3 regions of the Pantoea phytostimulans genome follow, and region 2 is predicted to be linked to each of the others. Evidence: predicted binding sites of a transcription regulator. Region 2 holds the regulator's gene; each other region holds the start of a gene.
What was found. The regulator ArgR, encoded in region 2, controls arginine synthesis, uptake and breakdown. The targets are predictions, from matches to a motif close to ANTGAATAAAAATACANT.
Positions count from the first base shown of each region.

Region 1 (4,921 bases), 330 kb from region 2:
ATATCCACTGGGCGGCCCAGCGTGCGGGCGGCATCAAGCGCCGCGTGCACTTTAACAATCATGCCATCAGTAATGATGCCTTGGGCAATTAACTGTTCAGCTTTTTCAGCGGTCATCTCTTCGATGCGCTGACCTTTGCCGTCCAGAATACCGCTGACATCTGATAGCAAGACTAAATCGGCACCGATAGTTGCAGCCAGCGCGGTCGCGGCTTGGTCGGCATTGACGTTCATCAGCTCGCCGCTGTCGGTAATACCGATTGAACTGACAACGGGCATATATCCCGCATTCAGCAAGGTATTGAGTAACGCAGGATTGCCTGGCGTGGCATTGCCAACATGTCCTAGCTCTTCATCGAACTGCGCCACATTCACTAAACCGGCATCCCCCACACAGAGGCCCACAGAATTAATGCCATATTTTTTCGCCCACGCCAGCAGCGTTTTGTTGGCGGTTCCTGCCAACGCACCGGTGATGATGTCGATTTGGTCGGCAGGCGTGACGCGCAAACCGTCTTTTTTCTTTACCGGCAGCGCGAGTTTTTTCATCAGCTCGTCCACCAGGCAACCGCCACCGTGAACGATGATCAACGGGCGCTGATGCGCGGTGCGGTAAGTCAACAGCGCATCGAACAAACGGGCCAGCGCTTCTTCGCTGTCCAACAACACGCCGCCAAGCTTGATAATTAAGGGATTGCTCATCGTTAATTCACTCGTCCGTTAAATCAGTGACTGCGTTTCAGGGAAGCCGAAACGAATGTTCATGCATTGCACCGCCTGCGACGCAGCACCTTTCAGCAAATTGTCTTCGGCTGCGACCACAATTAAATGCTCGCCCTGTACGGCAAAACCAATATCACAATAAGGCAGGCCAACCACCGCTTTCAACGCCGGAACGCCTTCTTCGTAAACCCGCACCAGCGGTTTGTCGTGATAGGCGTTATGGAACGCTTCCGCGATATCTTCGCGGCTCACGCCTGCTTTCAGGCGGCAGGTGATTGTGGCCAAAATTCCACGCGGGAAGCTGCCGAGATGTGGGGTAAAAATCACCGGCGTACCAAGATGCGCCACGATTTCGGGGTGATGACGATGATTAAACAGTCCGTAAGGCTGCAAACTCACTTCGCAAAAGCTGGTGCCCACGTTGGCTTTACGCCCTGCACCGCTCACGCCGCTGGTCGCGTTGATCACTGGCCATTGCGCCTCATTCAGCAGGCCTGCATCCAACAGCGGTTTCAACGCCAGCTGAGATGCCGTTGGGTAACAACCCGGCACGGCGACCAGCTGCGCTTCTTTAATTTTCTCGTGCTGAAACTCAGCCAGGCCGTAAACTGCTTTATCCAGCCAGTCGCCATGCTGATGAGTAAAACCGTAATATTGGGTATAGAAGTTGCCATCGTTAACGCGGAAAGCGCCTGACAAATCGAATACCACGCAGCCGGCCTTAAGAAATTCCGGCGCCAGATCATGGCTAACTTCGTGGGCAGTCGCCAGGAACACCACATCGACTTTATCTGCCCACTCAGCTGCACTGCTGAGCGGTTGCAGCGGCAGATCAACCACACCTTTTAGCTGTGGATGAAGTTCAGATAAGCGCTTTCCGGCGTCAGGGCTTTGCGCTGAAACCGCCAAAGCGGTTATGTTCATATGTGGATGGCGATTCAGGAAGGTGGCAAGCTCTACGCCAGCGTAACCACTGGCACCAACGATCAGCGTATTCAACATCAGGCTGTATACCTTTTTACAGTCACACGTTCCGGGTCGCGGCCTTGCCCCGTTGCCCACGATGTCGTTTGCAGAAAATTTAGGTTCACATGCAGACGACGTTTATGTATTTTTATTCACTATTAATGCATGAATATTGATACATCCTAACTCAAGGACCGTCAACAGTGAAGTCAAAATTACCGCCTTTTATCGAACTGTACCGCCAGTTGATCGCTACGCCATCAATCAGCGCAACCGACGCTGCGCTGGATCAGAGTAATGAAACTTTAATCAATTTGTTGGCCGGCTGGTTCCGTGACCTCGGCTTCAGCGTTGAAGTGCAGCCGGTACCCGGCACGCGCAATAAATTCAACATGCTGGCCCGCACCGGAATTGGGGCTGGCGGGCTGCTGCTCGCCGGTCACACCGACACCGTCCCCTTCGACGATGGGCGCTGGACGCGTGATCCCTTCACGCTAACTGAGCATGACAACAAGCTCTACGGTTTAGGCACTGCCGATATGAAAGGCTTTTTTGCTTTCATTCTCGATACGCTGCGTGATGTGGACGTGACCACTCTAAGCAAACCGCTCTACATTCTGGCCACCGCTGACGAAGAAACCACCATGGCGGGCGCTAAGTATTTTTCTGAGTCGACTCAGTTGCGTCCAGATTGCGCGATCATCGGCGAGCCGACTTCGCTGAAACCCGTACGCGCTCACAAAGGCCATCTTTCCAATGCGATTCGTGTTCAGGGCCAGTCGGGCCACTCCAGCGATCCTTCTCGCGGCGTGAATGCGATTGAGCTGATGCATGATGCCATTGGTCATTTAATGCAGCTGCGTAACACGTTGAAAGAGCGTTATCACCATGACGCATTTGCGATTCCCTATCCAACCATGAACTTTGGCCATATTCATGGTGGTGATGCGGCAAACCGCATTTGTGCCTGCTGTGAACTGCACATGGATATTCGTCCGCTGCCGGGTCTGACACTGAGTGATTTAGACGAATTACTTAACGACGCGCTGGCACCCGTAAGTGCGCGCTGGCCGGGTCGCATTACGGTAGGCGAACTGCATCCGCCGATTCCCGGATATGAATGCCCTGCCAATCATGAACTGGTGAAAGTGGTGGAAAAATTGCTGGGTACGCCGACTGAAGTGGTGAACTACTGCACCGAAGCGCCTTTTATTCAGCAATTGTGCCCAACCTTGGTTTTAGGCCCAGGATCAATTAATCAGGCACACCAGCCAGATGAATTTATTGATACTGCATTTATTAAGCCGACTCGTGAGCTGATAAATCAGGTCGTGCAGCATTTTTGTCACTGATTAACATCAAATGGGGCATTTCACTGTATTAACAGCAAAATGCCCCGTCATTCTGTGGGATTTAGCAATAAGAATAACTTATCCCGCTTCCTGTCAGTTAAATTCTATGAATTTCCGTCATTTAGCTGCACGTTTGCTTCACTTTAAGTCAATTGACGAATGAAGCATTACGTGGCTAGATAAAAGACGATGTTATGCCCATTGGGTGATTATCCAAACAATTTCAGATTGCAGAAAGGCAGCAACTGAGCGAATCCTCAGAAGCGACACGCGGTTGTGACTGAGAAAAGTAAAAGTTGTCTGCTTTTTTTTGCGGCCTGAAAACGGCTGGGTGTAGAAGTTTATTAAGACGATAAGGGTGTCAGGGTCAAATGAACGAACAATATTCCGCAATGCGAAGTAATGTCAGTATGCTCGGCAAACTGCTCGGGGATACGATTAAGGATGCGCTTGGAGAGAACATCCTCGACCGGGTGGAAACCATCCGCAAACTGTCCAAGTCATCCCGTGCAGGAAATGACACTCATCGCAAGGAACTGCTGAACACGCTGCAAAATTTGTCTAATGACGAGCTTCTGCCCGTCGCGCGTGCGTTTAGTCAGTTCCTTAACCTCACCAATGTGGCTGAACAGTATCAAACTATTTCTCACAGCGGCGAAGGGGCGAACCACCCGGAACTGCTGAAAAAAACTTTTGAAAGCCTCAAGCAGCAGAAAGACATTAGCGAAAGCGCTATCCGTGAAGCCATTGAATCGCTGTCGCTGGAATTGGTGCTGACAGCGCATCCAACCGAAATTACGCGCCGCACGCTGATTCACAAGCTGGTGGAAGTGAACAGCTGTTTAAAGCAGCTTGATCACAGCGACATTTCCGATTACGAGCGCAACCAAATCATGCGCCGCCTGCGCCAACTGGTCGCGCAGGCATGGCATACCGATGAAATTCGTAAATATCGCCCAACGCCTATCGATGAGGCCAAATGGGGCTTTGCGGTGGTGGAAAACAGCTTATGGGAAGGCGTACCGGCTTTCCTGCGCGAGTTGAATGAACAGGTTGAAGAAGCGTTCGGCATCAAACTTCCGGTGGATTTTGTGCCGGTGCAGTTTACGTCGTGGATGGGTGGCGATCGTGATGGTAACCCTAACGTTACCGCCGCAATTACGCGTCATGCCATGCAGCTAAGTCGCTGGAAAGCTGCGGATCTGTTCCTGCGTGATATTGGTGTGCTGATTTCCGAACTGTCGATGTCAGAATGCAGCGATGAAGTGCGCGACCTGTGCGGCGATCCCGAAGCGATTGAGCCCTATCGCATGATTCTGAAGCGCATCCGCAGCCAGCTGATGTCGACGCAATCCTTTCTTGAACGTCGCCTGAAAGGCGAACGACTGCCGCGCCCGGCTGATTTGCTGGTTTCCAACGATCAACTCTGGCAACCGCTGTTCGCCATTTATCAATCGCTACAGCAATGCGGCATGGGCATTATCGCCAACGGTCAGTTGCTGGATACGCTGCGCCGCGTGAAATGTTTTGGCGTGCCGCTGGTACGTATCGATCTGCGTCAGGAAAGCACGCGCCACACTGAAGCGATTGCTGAAGTTACGCGCTACCTCGGCCTTGGTGATTATGAAAATTGGTCAGAAGCGGACAAACAAGCGTTCCTGATCCGTGAACTCAACTCCAAGCGTCCGCTGCTGCCACGAAGCTGGGAGCCAAGTGACGACACGCGTGAAGTGCTGGAAACCTGCCGCGTTGCCGCTGAAGCGCCGCAAGGTTCCATTGCTGCTTACGTGATTTCAATGGCGAAAACGCCCTCTGACGTGCTGGCCGTGCATCTTCTGTTGAAGGAAGCGGGTATCAATTACGCCATGCCGGTTGCACCGC
Region 1 covers NZ_CP173698.1:2,948,006-2,952,926, forward strand. Annotated here, with positions in the region: gene argB (acetylglutamate kinase) at 1-701, opposite strand, end outside; gene argC (N-acetyl-gamma-glutamyl-phosphate reductase) at 720-1,724, opposite strand; gene argE (acetylornithine deacetylase) at 1,892-3,040, shown strand; gene ppc (phosphoenolpyruvate carboxylase) at 3,412-4,921, shown strand, end outside.
Region 1: the regulator ArgR is predicted to act here: its motif matches at 1,828-1,845, upstream of argC (N-acetyl-gamma-glutamyl-phosphate reductase).

Region 2 (4,921 bases):
GCGCGATAGCCAATAAGTTCCGCAATGCCGGGCAGGTCTGCGTCAGCGTCAATCGCTTTTATATCCATAATGCCGTTTACGACCGCTTTGTTAACCAACTCGCCGACGAAGTGAAAAAACTCAAAGTAGGCAATGGCATGGAAGAGGGTGTGATTGTTGGACCGTTGATTGAGTCTTCAGCGGTAGAGAAAGTAGAACAGCATGTTAAAGACGCGGTAGCGAAAGGCGGCAAAGTACTGGTGGGAGGAGAACGTCACGCATTGGGTGGCAATTTCTGGCAACCCACGGTCATTACTGAGGCGCATGAAGGGATGAAACTGGCACAGGAAGAGACGTTTGGTCCTGTGGCAGCATGCTTCCGCTTTGATGATGAAGATGACGTTATTCGCCGCGCTAATGACACAGAGTTTGGCCTGGCTGCCTACTTCTATACGCAGAATTTGCAGCGCGTTTTCCGCGTTTCAGCCGCGCTGGAAAGCGGCATGATTGGTATTAATGAATGCGCGGTATCAACTGAACTGGCGCCGTTTGGCGGCGTTAAAGAGTCTGGATTGGGGCGCGAAGGATCGGTGCTTGGCATGGAAGAATATCTGGAAATCAAAGCGCTGCATCTGGGCGGTCTGAACTAGTTTCATCACTACGGACGACGAAAGCGGTCGTCCGTAGTGGGAGGATGGGAGCTGTCCGCATGAAAAACGAGTGTTTTGACTTTAATGAGATCGTTGATCAGGCCCATTTCTTTCGCCAGTTCAGCGAGCGTTTTGCTTTGGAAGATCGGCGTATCTGCGATTTGGATGGATTATGGGAGGTTGTTACGGGTGAAATACTGCCTATGCCGCTACACATCGAATTTGTGAACTTAGGCAAGGGACAGAAAAGACGCTACGGCGCGCTAATTTTATTATTTGATGAAGCAGAAGAAGAGCTGGAAGGTCAACTCCATTTCAATGTCAAATAACAACGAAAAAGGGCCCCGACGAGCGGGGCCAAAGGGTTCGTCAAGAAACTGACGAGGAATTATTTATAGAGCTCAGCGGTGAGGTGATAATTGTCACCGGTACGTGCTTCAATCACTTTATAAGCGCTGGCACCTTGCTCATCGGCTTTCTGAGAAAGCTGCGCACGATAATCCATTGGTGCGCCAGCCGTACCACTAATGGTGATGGTTCCCGCAGGCTGCATATTTTGTGCTTGCTGTTCAGTCACTAGCTGGGCAGCAGATGCGCCAAAAGCGATAACTGAAAGCAGGCTAACTGTAGCGATGGTTGCTTTGATTTTCATAATTCGTCTCCTCATTACAATCAACAACCTGCGGAATTCAAAGATGAAGCGGGTCGTCGATATGTGTCAGGTGTCGTTTAAACACCGGTTCGGTTAATTATTTATACAGCTCAGCTGTCACGTGATAGGTGTTGTCTTGATTGTTCTCGATAACACGATAGTGGCTGGCACCTTGCGCATCGGCTTTCTCAGAAAGCACTTCACGGATATTCGTCTGATCACCATCACGACCACTTACGGTAATGGTTTGATTCATAGGCTGTAGAGTCTGCGCCTGTTGATTTGAAACCAAGCTGGCAGCGCTAGCGCCAAATGACAGAACAGAAGCCAGACTTAATACGGCAAGGGTTAATTTGGTTTTCATGATTCACTCTCCTGAAATTTGAGGTGGCAACCCGAAGTGCATATGCGCGCTTCAAAAAGGCCGCCCGTTATCTGTTGTCTTATCGCCTGAACTTAGTTGTAAAGTTCAGCCGTCGCGTGGTAGTTGCCGTTGTTGTAAGCCTCAATCACACGATAGGCTTTTGCGCCTTGCTGATCGGCTTTATCACTCAGCTTCTGGTTGATATCCATTGGCGAGCCAGCGACACCGCTAACACTTATGGTGCCAACGGACTGCAAATTTTGCGCTTGCGAAGTATTGATAGAATCAGCTGCAACAGCACCAAATGACAGGGCAGATAGAATACTCAGGGTGGCGATAGTGGTTTTAACGTTCATATATATTTCCTCGTCGTCTGTTTTTATCTTTTTGTTTGTGTGATTCGCATCACGAAAACAAGTATAGAACTAATAACGGAAGAAATTAATACTCTGCTAATAATGTTTTTTTGCGATTCTTTATCCTTATGACATATTTTAATAACCTTAAGTTATAAAAAGTGGTTATAAAATGAGCTTGGGTGGTTAATTTCACGTTAAAACAGTGACATGCATCACTTTGTCTTTTTGTGCGAAAAGTAATGGTCGATATGGCTACAGGTTGATTTAGATCTGGGTAATGACGCTAAGTCTGTGATGTAAAGCAGTGTAAAATAGCGCAAAAGGTTAAGTTGGCGCAAAGGTTTAACCATTTTCGCGCAGCGCTAAATATGAAGCAATTTAATTTCAATGTACTGAATTTTAAGAAAAAAATTGAGTTTCTTGTGTAACAGAGAGAAAAGAACGCGTAACCGGCAGGTTAACTGCCGGCAGCCAAAGCGGGGTTTATAGCTCTTGTTCGAATAAAACCAGAATAGCGTCGTGCAGTTGTTTAACTGTGAAGGCGCGGGCAGGGGTGATAAAGATGGTGTCATCACCTGCAATAGTGCCAAGAATACCTTCTGATTTTCCTAAGGAGTCCAGCAAGCGTGCAATCAACTGAGCCGCGCCGGGACTGGTATGAATCACCACCAGCGCATCGTTGTAATCGATATCCAGCACCAAATTTTTCAGTGGACTGGTGGTGGTGGGCACGCCTAATTCTGCAGGTAAACAGTAAACCATCTCCATTTTGGCGTTGCGAGTACGCACTGCGCCAAACTTGGTGAGCATACGAGAAACCTTTGACTGGTTAATATTCTCGAAGCCTTCATCCTGCAGCGCCTGAACAATCTCGCCTTGGGAACTGAACTTTTCTTCTTTTAATAAGGCTTTAAAGGCCTTAATCAGATCGTCTTGTTTGGATGGGTTTCGCATAGGTTACCAATAAAAAAGGGGAATAACCGGGATTCAGCCCACGGCAGAGCGATGATTATGCATTTAAATGAATTTTTATTCAATTGGTTAGCAAGTGAGCTATCTGAAGCGGCCAGCGGGCGTGGATAATAGCAAAGATTTTTGTTCAGACCAAAACCGCGCTTTATGACGCATCAGGGCAAAGGTTGCAAAGTTGTTATACTATTGGAGATGTAGCAACAGATAACGAACACAGCCGTTCTCTGTCTGCAGACGGCGAAGTTGTCGGTCATTCAGGTAATGAGATGATAAGTAATTATTGAATCCGGAGATTAAGCGCGTTAGCACGTAGAATGAGCGCGGATAATCGTCATCGCCTGAGCTGTTGATTAAGGTCTGACTCAGATGGAATTTCGGCTCTTCTCTGCCCCACCTTAATAAGGAGTCACGAATGAAAGTTGCCGTCCTCGGTGCTGCAGGTGGCATTGGCCAAGCGCTCGCACTCTTACTCAAAACGCAGCTTCCTGCGGGTTCAGAACTCACCCTTTATGATATCGCCGCGGTTACGCCTGGCGTCGCTGTCGATCTCAGCCATATTCCTACTGCGGTAAAAATTCAAGGTTTCAGTGGAGAAGATGCCACGCCAGCCCTGACAGGCGCTGACGTAGTATTAATTTCTGCAGGTGTTGCACGTAAGCCTGGCATGGATCGCGCTGACCTGTTTAACGTCAACGCGGGCATTGTCCGTAACCTGATTGATCAGGTTGCTCAAACTGCACCTAAAGCGTTAATTGGCGTCATCACTAATCCCGTCAACACTACGGTAGCCATTGCCGCTGAAGTGCTTAAAAAACATGGCGTGTATGATAAAAACCGCCTGTTTGGTGTCACTACGCTCGATATCATTCGCGCCAATACTTTTGTTGCTGAACTAAAAGGCAAATCACCGGGCGATATTGAAGTTCCGGTCATCGGTGGGCATTCGGGCGTGACTATTCTGCCGCTGCTGTCACAGGTTAAAGGCGTCAGCTTTAGCGATCAGGAAGTCAGGGACTTAACCAAACGCATTCAGAATGCAGGTACTGAAGTGGTAGAAGCCAAAGCGGGTGGTGGTTCAGCAACGTTATCCATGGGACAAGCGGCAGCGCGCCTTGGCTTGTCACTGGTACGCGCCTTACAAGGCGAAGAGAACGTGGTGGAATGTGCCTATGTCGAAGGCGATGGGGAATATGCGCGCTTTTTCTCACAACCGCTGCTGCTGGGGAAAAATGGCGTCGCTGAACGCAAGCCATTGGGTAACTTAAGCAGTTTTGAGCAGCAGGCACTGGATGGCATGTTAGAAACCCTGAAGAAAGATATCGCGCAGGGTGAAGAGTTTGTGAAGCAGTAAGCGTAAGTGTGAGATAAACAGGAAAACGCCCGGCTTAACCGGGCGTTTTTGTTTGCTCTTTGTCCCTACAAACCTTTTTCTACAAACCACCTGATTTGAAATTACGTGACGCGGGCGCGCCATTGGTCGCTGGCGCTTTCTTGCCCAACGTTTCCATTCGCATCTGGAATGGAGGGAAGGGCATTTCAATGCCGTGCTGGTCAAAGCCTTGCAGGATGAGCTGATGCAATTCATGGCGCAGCGGCATGCGATGCCCCATCTCAGCGGCATGAACACGCAATTCAAACAGTTGAATGCCCTGCTGTAAATCAACCAGGAATGCTTCTGGTGGTGGAGTATCCAGAACATAACTGCAGCGCTCGGCGGCCTGTTTCAAAATGGTCGTAACCTCTTCACTGCTCACTTTCGCAGGCGCTGGAATGGTTAACACCACACGTGTTACTGAATCTGACAAGGACCAGTTAACAAACTGCTCGGTAATGAACGCTTTGTTAGGCACGATAATCTCTTTGCGGTCCCAATCGGTAATGGTGGTCGCACGGGTATTGATTCGGGTAATGCTGCCGGTGAGATCGCGAATTGTCACGGTATCAC
Region 2 covers NZ_CP173698.1:2,618,259-2,623,179, reverse strand. Annotated here, with positions in the region: gene ACF2G4_RS12200 (NAD-dependent succinate-semialdehyde dehydrogenase) at 1-629, shown strand, start outside; gene ACF2G4_RS12195 (hypothetical protein) at 689-958, shown strand; gene yhcN (peroxide/acid stress response protein YhcN) at 1,018-1,281, opposite strand; gene ACF2G4_RS12185 (YdgH/BhsA/McbA-like domain containing protein) at 1,379-1,645, opposite strand; gene yhcN (peroxide/acid stress response protein YhcN) at 1,738-2,001, opposite strand; gene argR (transcriptional regulator ArgR) at 2,488-2,958, opposite strand; gene mdh (malate dehydrogenase) at 3,389-4,327, shown strand; gene mscM (miniconductance mechanosensitive channel MscM) at 4,407-4,921, opposite strand, start outside.

Region 3 (4,921 bases), 1.0 Mb from region 2:
GTTATCCGGCTCGCTAATTAACCGCCCTTCAGTTTCACCAATCATCTGCACCCTTGGCGCAATATCCTTGGGTGAAATCTGCGCGGCCAGCGTCAAATAATCTTGATAATGACGCGCTTCTGAACGCAACAGCGAAATATAAAAGGCCTCCAGTTCGCTATCCAGATAGGGCGCTAAACTGGCGAACCGTTCGCAGGAGCGCGCTTCAATATAGGCACCACAAATCAGCTTGTCGATCAGCGTATCTGGCTCGTGCGTGGTGACTTCGCGCAGCAGCGATTTTGCATAACGGCTTGAGGTGATTTTTTGATAAACCAACCCGCGCGACTGCATAATTTCCCAAACCTGATAAAAGTGATGCAGCTCTTCTTTAATCAGCAGCACCATCTTCTCAACCAAATCATCCGCCCACGGCAATTCATTGCGAACAATAACGCGTTTGGTCAGGTTTTTATGCGCGTTAATGAAATCGCTGTCGCCATCTTCGCGAAAGATAAAATCTTCATACGGCTTCAACCAGGCACGAATAGCCTCGCCGCTGGGCTTGTCAGCGACATATTTGCGAATCAACCACACCGCGGTTTGTGCCGCCTTGAGCTCGCAAACCAGATGATCGGTCAGTAACAGCGTAAGGTTTTCCGGCTTGCGCGCTTCGTCTATCCAGGCTTGCGGCGTACGGCAATGAAGGAATTGATAGATGGGTTCGAGTAACGGTGCGTAGTTCATCAGATTAAAACGTGGGTTAAAAAAGGAGGCGGAGCATGCTCCGCCCGCTAGAAATTAGTGACGAATACCGTCATCTTCTTCGTCATCGAGGATTTCGTCGTCTTCATCTTCCGCGTCTGGATCTTCGAAATAGGTGCCCCAACCGTCATAATCGACGTTGTATTTACCAATCAGATTCACCAGTTGCTCGACCTGTGCATCAATCAGCTCTGGCTTTAACGCCGCTTCGCTGATGATATCCACGCACATCACCGTGGTGCCATCTTCCAGCTCCAGCTCTTCCGGCTCGGTCACTTCATAGCCCAGCTTGAACGCATCTACAGCGGCTTTTTCAAGTGAGTCAAAGTTGTTGCATGAGAGATGATGCTCAATGGTATAGAGCGCGTCGGGATCGCTGCCATCCTCCAGCAGCTCTTCAATGATCAGGCGCGTCTCTTCACGCTGCTCTTCCAACAATGCTTCATATGCCATGGCGATGTCCTCTCTGAGTTTGGCAATAATCAAGTATTTTCCCACACTGCCCGGCGCGCCACTACACAAAACGAAAAGTTTATTCACGCCGGGGTTGAAAATGCATATTCATACGGTTAGATTGAATTTTAATTCATTTGCATTGGTTACATGGAGCGCTGCATGAGTCAGCTTTATCAACGCCATTTCCTGAGATTACTGGATTTTTCCCCTGCCGAAATCGATTATCTGCTTACCCTTTCAGCTGAATTAAAAAGCACAAAAAAAAGTGCGACTGAAAAGCAGTATCTGAAAGGCAAAAACATTGCGCTCATCTTCGAAAAAGACTCGACCCGTACCCGATGCTCTTTCGAAGTTGCCGCTTACGATCAAGGCGCAAACGTCACCTATCTCGGCCCAAGCGGTAGCCAGATTGGCCATAAAGAATCGATGAAAGATACCGCACGCGTTTTAGGCCGCATGTATGACGGCATACAATATCGCGGCTATGGCCAGGCGTTGGTTGAAACTCTGGCTGAATATGCCGGTGTGCCGGTGTGGAATGGCTTAACCACAGAGTTTCATCCTACGCAGTTACTCGCCGATCTACTGACCATGCAGGAACAGCTGCCGACTAAAAAACTCAGCGAAATGACGTTGGTCTACGTTGGTGATGCGCGTAACAACATGGGGAATACCATGCTGGAAGCCGCCGCGTTGGTAGGGTTAGATCTGCGTTTAGTGGCGCCAAAAGGCTGCTGGCCGGAAGAAGAGCTGGTGGCACATTGTCGCCAGGCGGCACAGCAAACCGGTGGCAAAATCACGCTGACCGAAAACATTGCTGAAGGCGTACAAGGTGCGGACTTTATCTATACCGACGTTTGGGTATCGATGGGCGAACCTAAAGCGGTGTGGGAAGAGCGTATCGCCTTGCTGCGGGGTTATCAGGTTAACAGCGAGATGCTGGCGCTGACCGGCAACCCAGCGGTGAAATTTTTGCATTGTCTACCCGCCTTCCATGATGATCAAACCACCCTGGGACGCCAGATGGCGGAACAATATGGTTTGCACAAGGGTATGGAAGTCAGTGATGAGGTGTTCGAATCCGCGCACAGCGTGGTCTTTGATCAGGCGGAAAACCGTATGCATACCATTAAGGCGGTGATGGTGGCGACGCTCGGCCAGCGATAAATAAGCCGGAGCAAACGTTTTCGTTGTGTGCGATTTACCCTTGAAGCAAATTACTGAATGCGTATAATGCGCCACAATTTGCCGGAGGAAACATGCAACAGCGCAACGAAAAATTTGACGCCCAATCTCGCCTGAATGCAGGCGGCGCATCTGTTTCTTTCCGTCATCGACCCGATCTTAAAAAAGCCCCTTAATCAGGGGCTTTTTTTTGTCTGAAATCCGGCAGCGCAGAGGAGAGAGCTATGGCTAACCCGCTATATCGCAAGCACATTATTTCAATTAACGATCTCAGCCGCGACGAGCTGGAGTTGGTGCTGCATACCGCCGCGCAGCTCAAAGCCAACCCGCAGCCGGAGTTATTAAAACACAACGTGATCGCCAGCTGCTTTTTTGAGGCATCGACGCGAACCCGTTTGTCGTTCGAATCCGCCATGCATCGTTTAGGCGCCTCGGTTGTCGGCTTTTCTGACGGCAGCAATACGTCGCTGGGCAAAAAAGGTGAAACGCTGGCGGACACCATTTCAGTGATCAGCACCTACGTTGATGCGATTGTGATGCGTCATCCGCAAGAAGGCGCAGCGCGTCTGGCAACGGAGTTTTCCGGCGGTATTCCTGTGCTTAACGCCGGTGATGGCGCGAATCAGCACCCGACACAAACCCTGCTGGATCTGTTTACCATTCGCGAAACGCAAAGTCGCCTCGACAACTTCAATGTCGCCATGGTCGGCGACCTGAAATATGGCCGCACCGTGCATTCACTGACGCAGGCGCTGGCCAAATTTGATGGCAACCGCTTCTTCTTCATCGCACCCGATGCGTTGGCGATGCCGGCTTACATCACTGACATGCTGGATGAGCAGAACATTACATGGTCGCGTCACGACAGTTTTGAAGAGGTGATGCCAGAGCTGGATATTCTCTATATGACGCGCGTGCAAAAAGAGCGTCTTGATCCGTCCGAATATGCCAACGTGAAAGCCCAGTTCATTCTTCGCGCCGCCGATTTAGCCGATGCGCGTGACAATATGAAGGTGCTGCATCCGCTGCCGCGCATCGATGAAATTACTACCGATGTGGATAAAACGCCTTACGCCTGGTATTTCCAGCAGGCCGGCAATGGCATTTACGCGCGTCAGGCTTTGCTGGCGTTGGTACTTAACAGCGAACTCGCCCTGTAAGGAGCAAACAGCATGACTCACGACAATAAATTGCAGGTCGAAGCGATCAAACGCGGCACAGTAATCGACCACATTCCCGCTCAGGTTGGCTTTAAGCTGCTGTCGCTGTTTCGCCTGACCGAGACCGATCAGCGCATTACTATCGGCTTGAATTTGCCGTCAGGTGAAATGGGCCGCAAAGATTTGATCAAGATTGAAAACACTTTTCTCACTGATGACCAGATCAACCAGCTGGCAGTTTACGCGCCACATGCGACGGTCAACCGTATCGACGAATATGAAGTGGTCGCAAAGATTGCGCCCACCTTGCCGGACCGCATCGACCGTGTGCTGACTTGCCCGAACAGCAACTGCATTAGCCGCAGCGAGCCGGTGTTCTCCAGCTTTGCGGTGAAAAGTCGTGCCGATGATGTGCATTTGAAGTGCAAATATTGCGAGAAAGAGTTCGCTCGTCATGTGGTGTTGGGTCACTGGTAATCCATTTTCTCGTCCCTATAATGGAACCGTCGGCGGCGCTGTGATGCCGCTATTGCACACAACCCAGGAGCAATAATGTCTCGCGAAATCAGTACGGAAAAAGCCCCGGCAGCAATCGGTCCTTATGTTCAGGGCGTTGATCTTGGCAGCATGATTATCACTTCGGGCCAGATTCCCGTTGATCCGGCAACCGGCACTGTTGCAGACGATGTCTCAGCCCAGGCGCGCCAGTCACTGGAAAATGTGAAGGCGATTGTTGAAGCGGCAGGTTTGAAAGTGGGCGATATCGTGAAAACCACCGTTTTCGTCAAAGACCTGAACGACTTTGCTACCGTGAACGCCACGTATGAAGCGTTTTTCACCGAGCATGACGCCAGTTTCCCAGCCCGTTCATGTGTTGAAGTGGCGCGTTTGCCGAAAGACGTGAAGATTGAGATTGAGGCGATCGCGGTTCGCCGTTGATTTTGTCCTCTGCGCACGCTGGTTAAGCGTGTGCTGTCTCCTGCCTCCTCTGCGCGCTATCCCCCATCCCCGCCTTCCCCCGCGAAGCGGGGGAAGGAGACGCTGCCACATGCAGCTTCAATACTCGCAGGTGGCAGCGCCAGCACAATCTAACCTTTACTCGGACGCCATACCCAAAGCACGGCAATCGACAGCGCAAACAGCGTACCGAAACCAATCCCGGTTGCTACTGCCGGTGCGCCTGCTTTGATCGCCAGCGTGTAAAGTCCTAGCATCAACAGCATCGCGGTGTTTTCGCCAAGGTTCTGCACCGCAATGGCATTGCCCGATCCCACGCTTTGCTTGCCACGCGCCTGCAACAACGCATTCAAAGGAACGACAAAAAAGCCACCCAGCGCGCCAATGACCATCAGCAATAAATAGGCATTCAGCAACGA
Region 3 covers NZ_CP173698.1:3,617,073-3,621,993, reverse strand. Annotated here, with positions in the region: gene miaE (tRNA isopentenyl-2-thiomethyl-A-37 hydroxylase MiaE) at 1-726, opposite strand, end outside; gene rraB (ribonuclease E inhibitor RraB) at 781-1,197, opposite strand; gene argF (ornithine carbamoyltransferase) at 1,360-2,367, shown strand; gene pyrB (aspartate carbamoyltransferase) at 2,610-3,545, shown strand; gene pyrI (aspartate carbamoyltransferase regulatory subunit) at 3,558-4,022, shown strand; gene ridA (2-iminobutanoate/2-iminopropanoate deaminase) at 4,098-4,484, shown strand; gene lplT (lysophospholipid transporter LplT) at 4,634-4,921, opposite strand, start outside.
Region 3: the regulator ArgR is predicted to act here: its motif matches at 1,318-1,335, upstream of argF (ornithine carbamoyltransferase).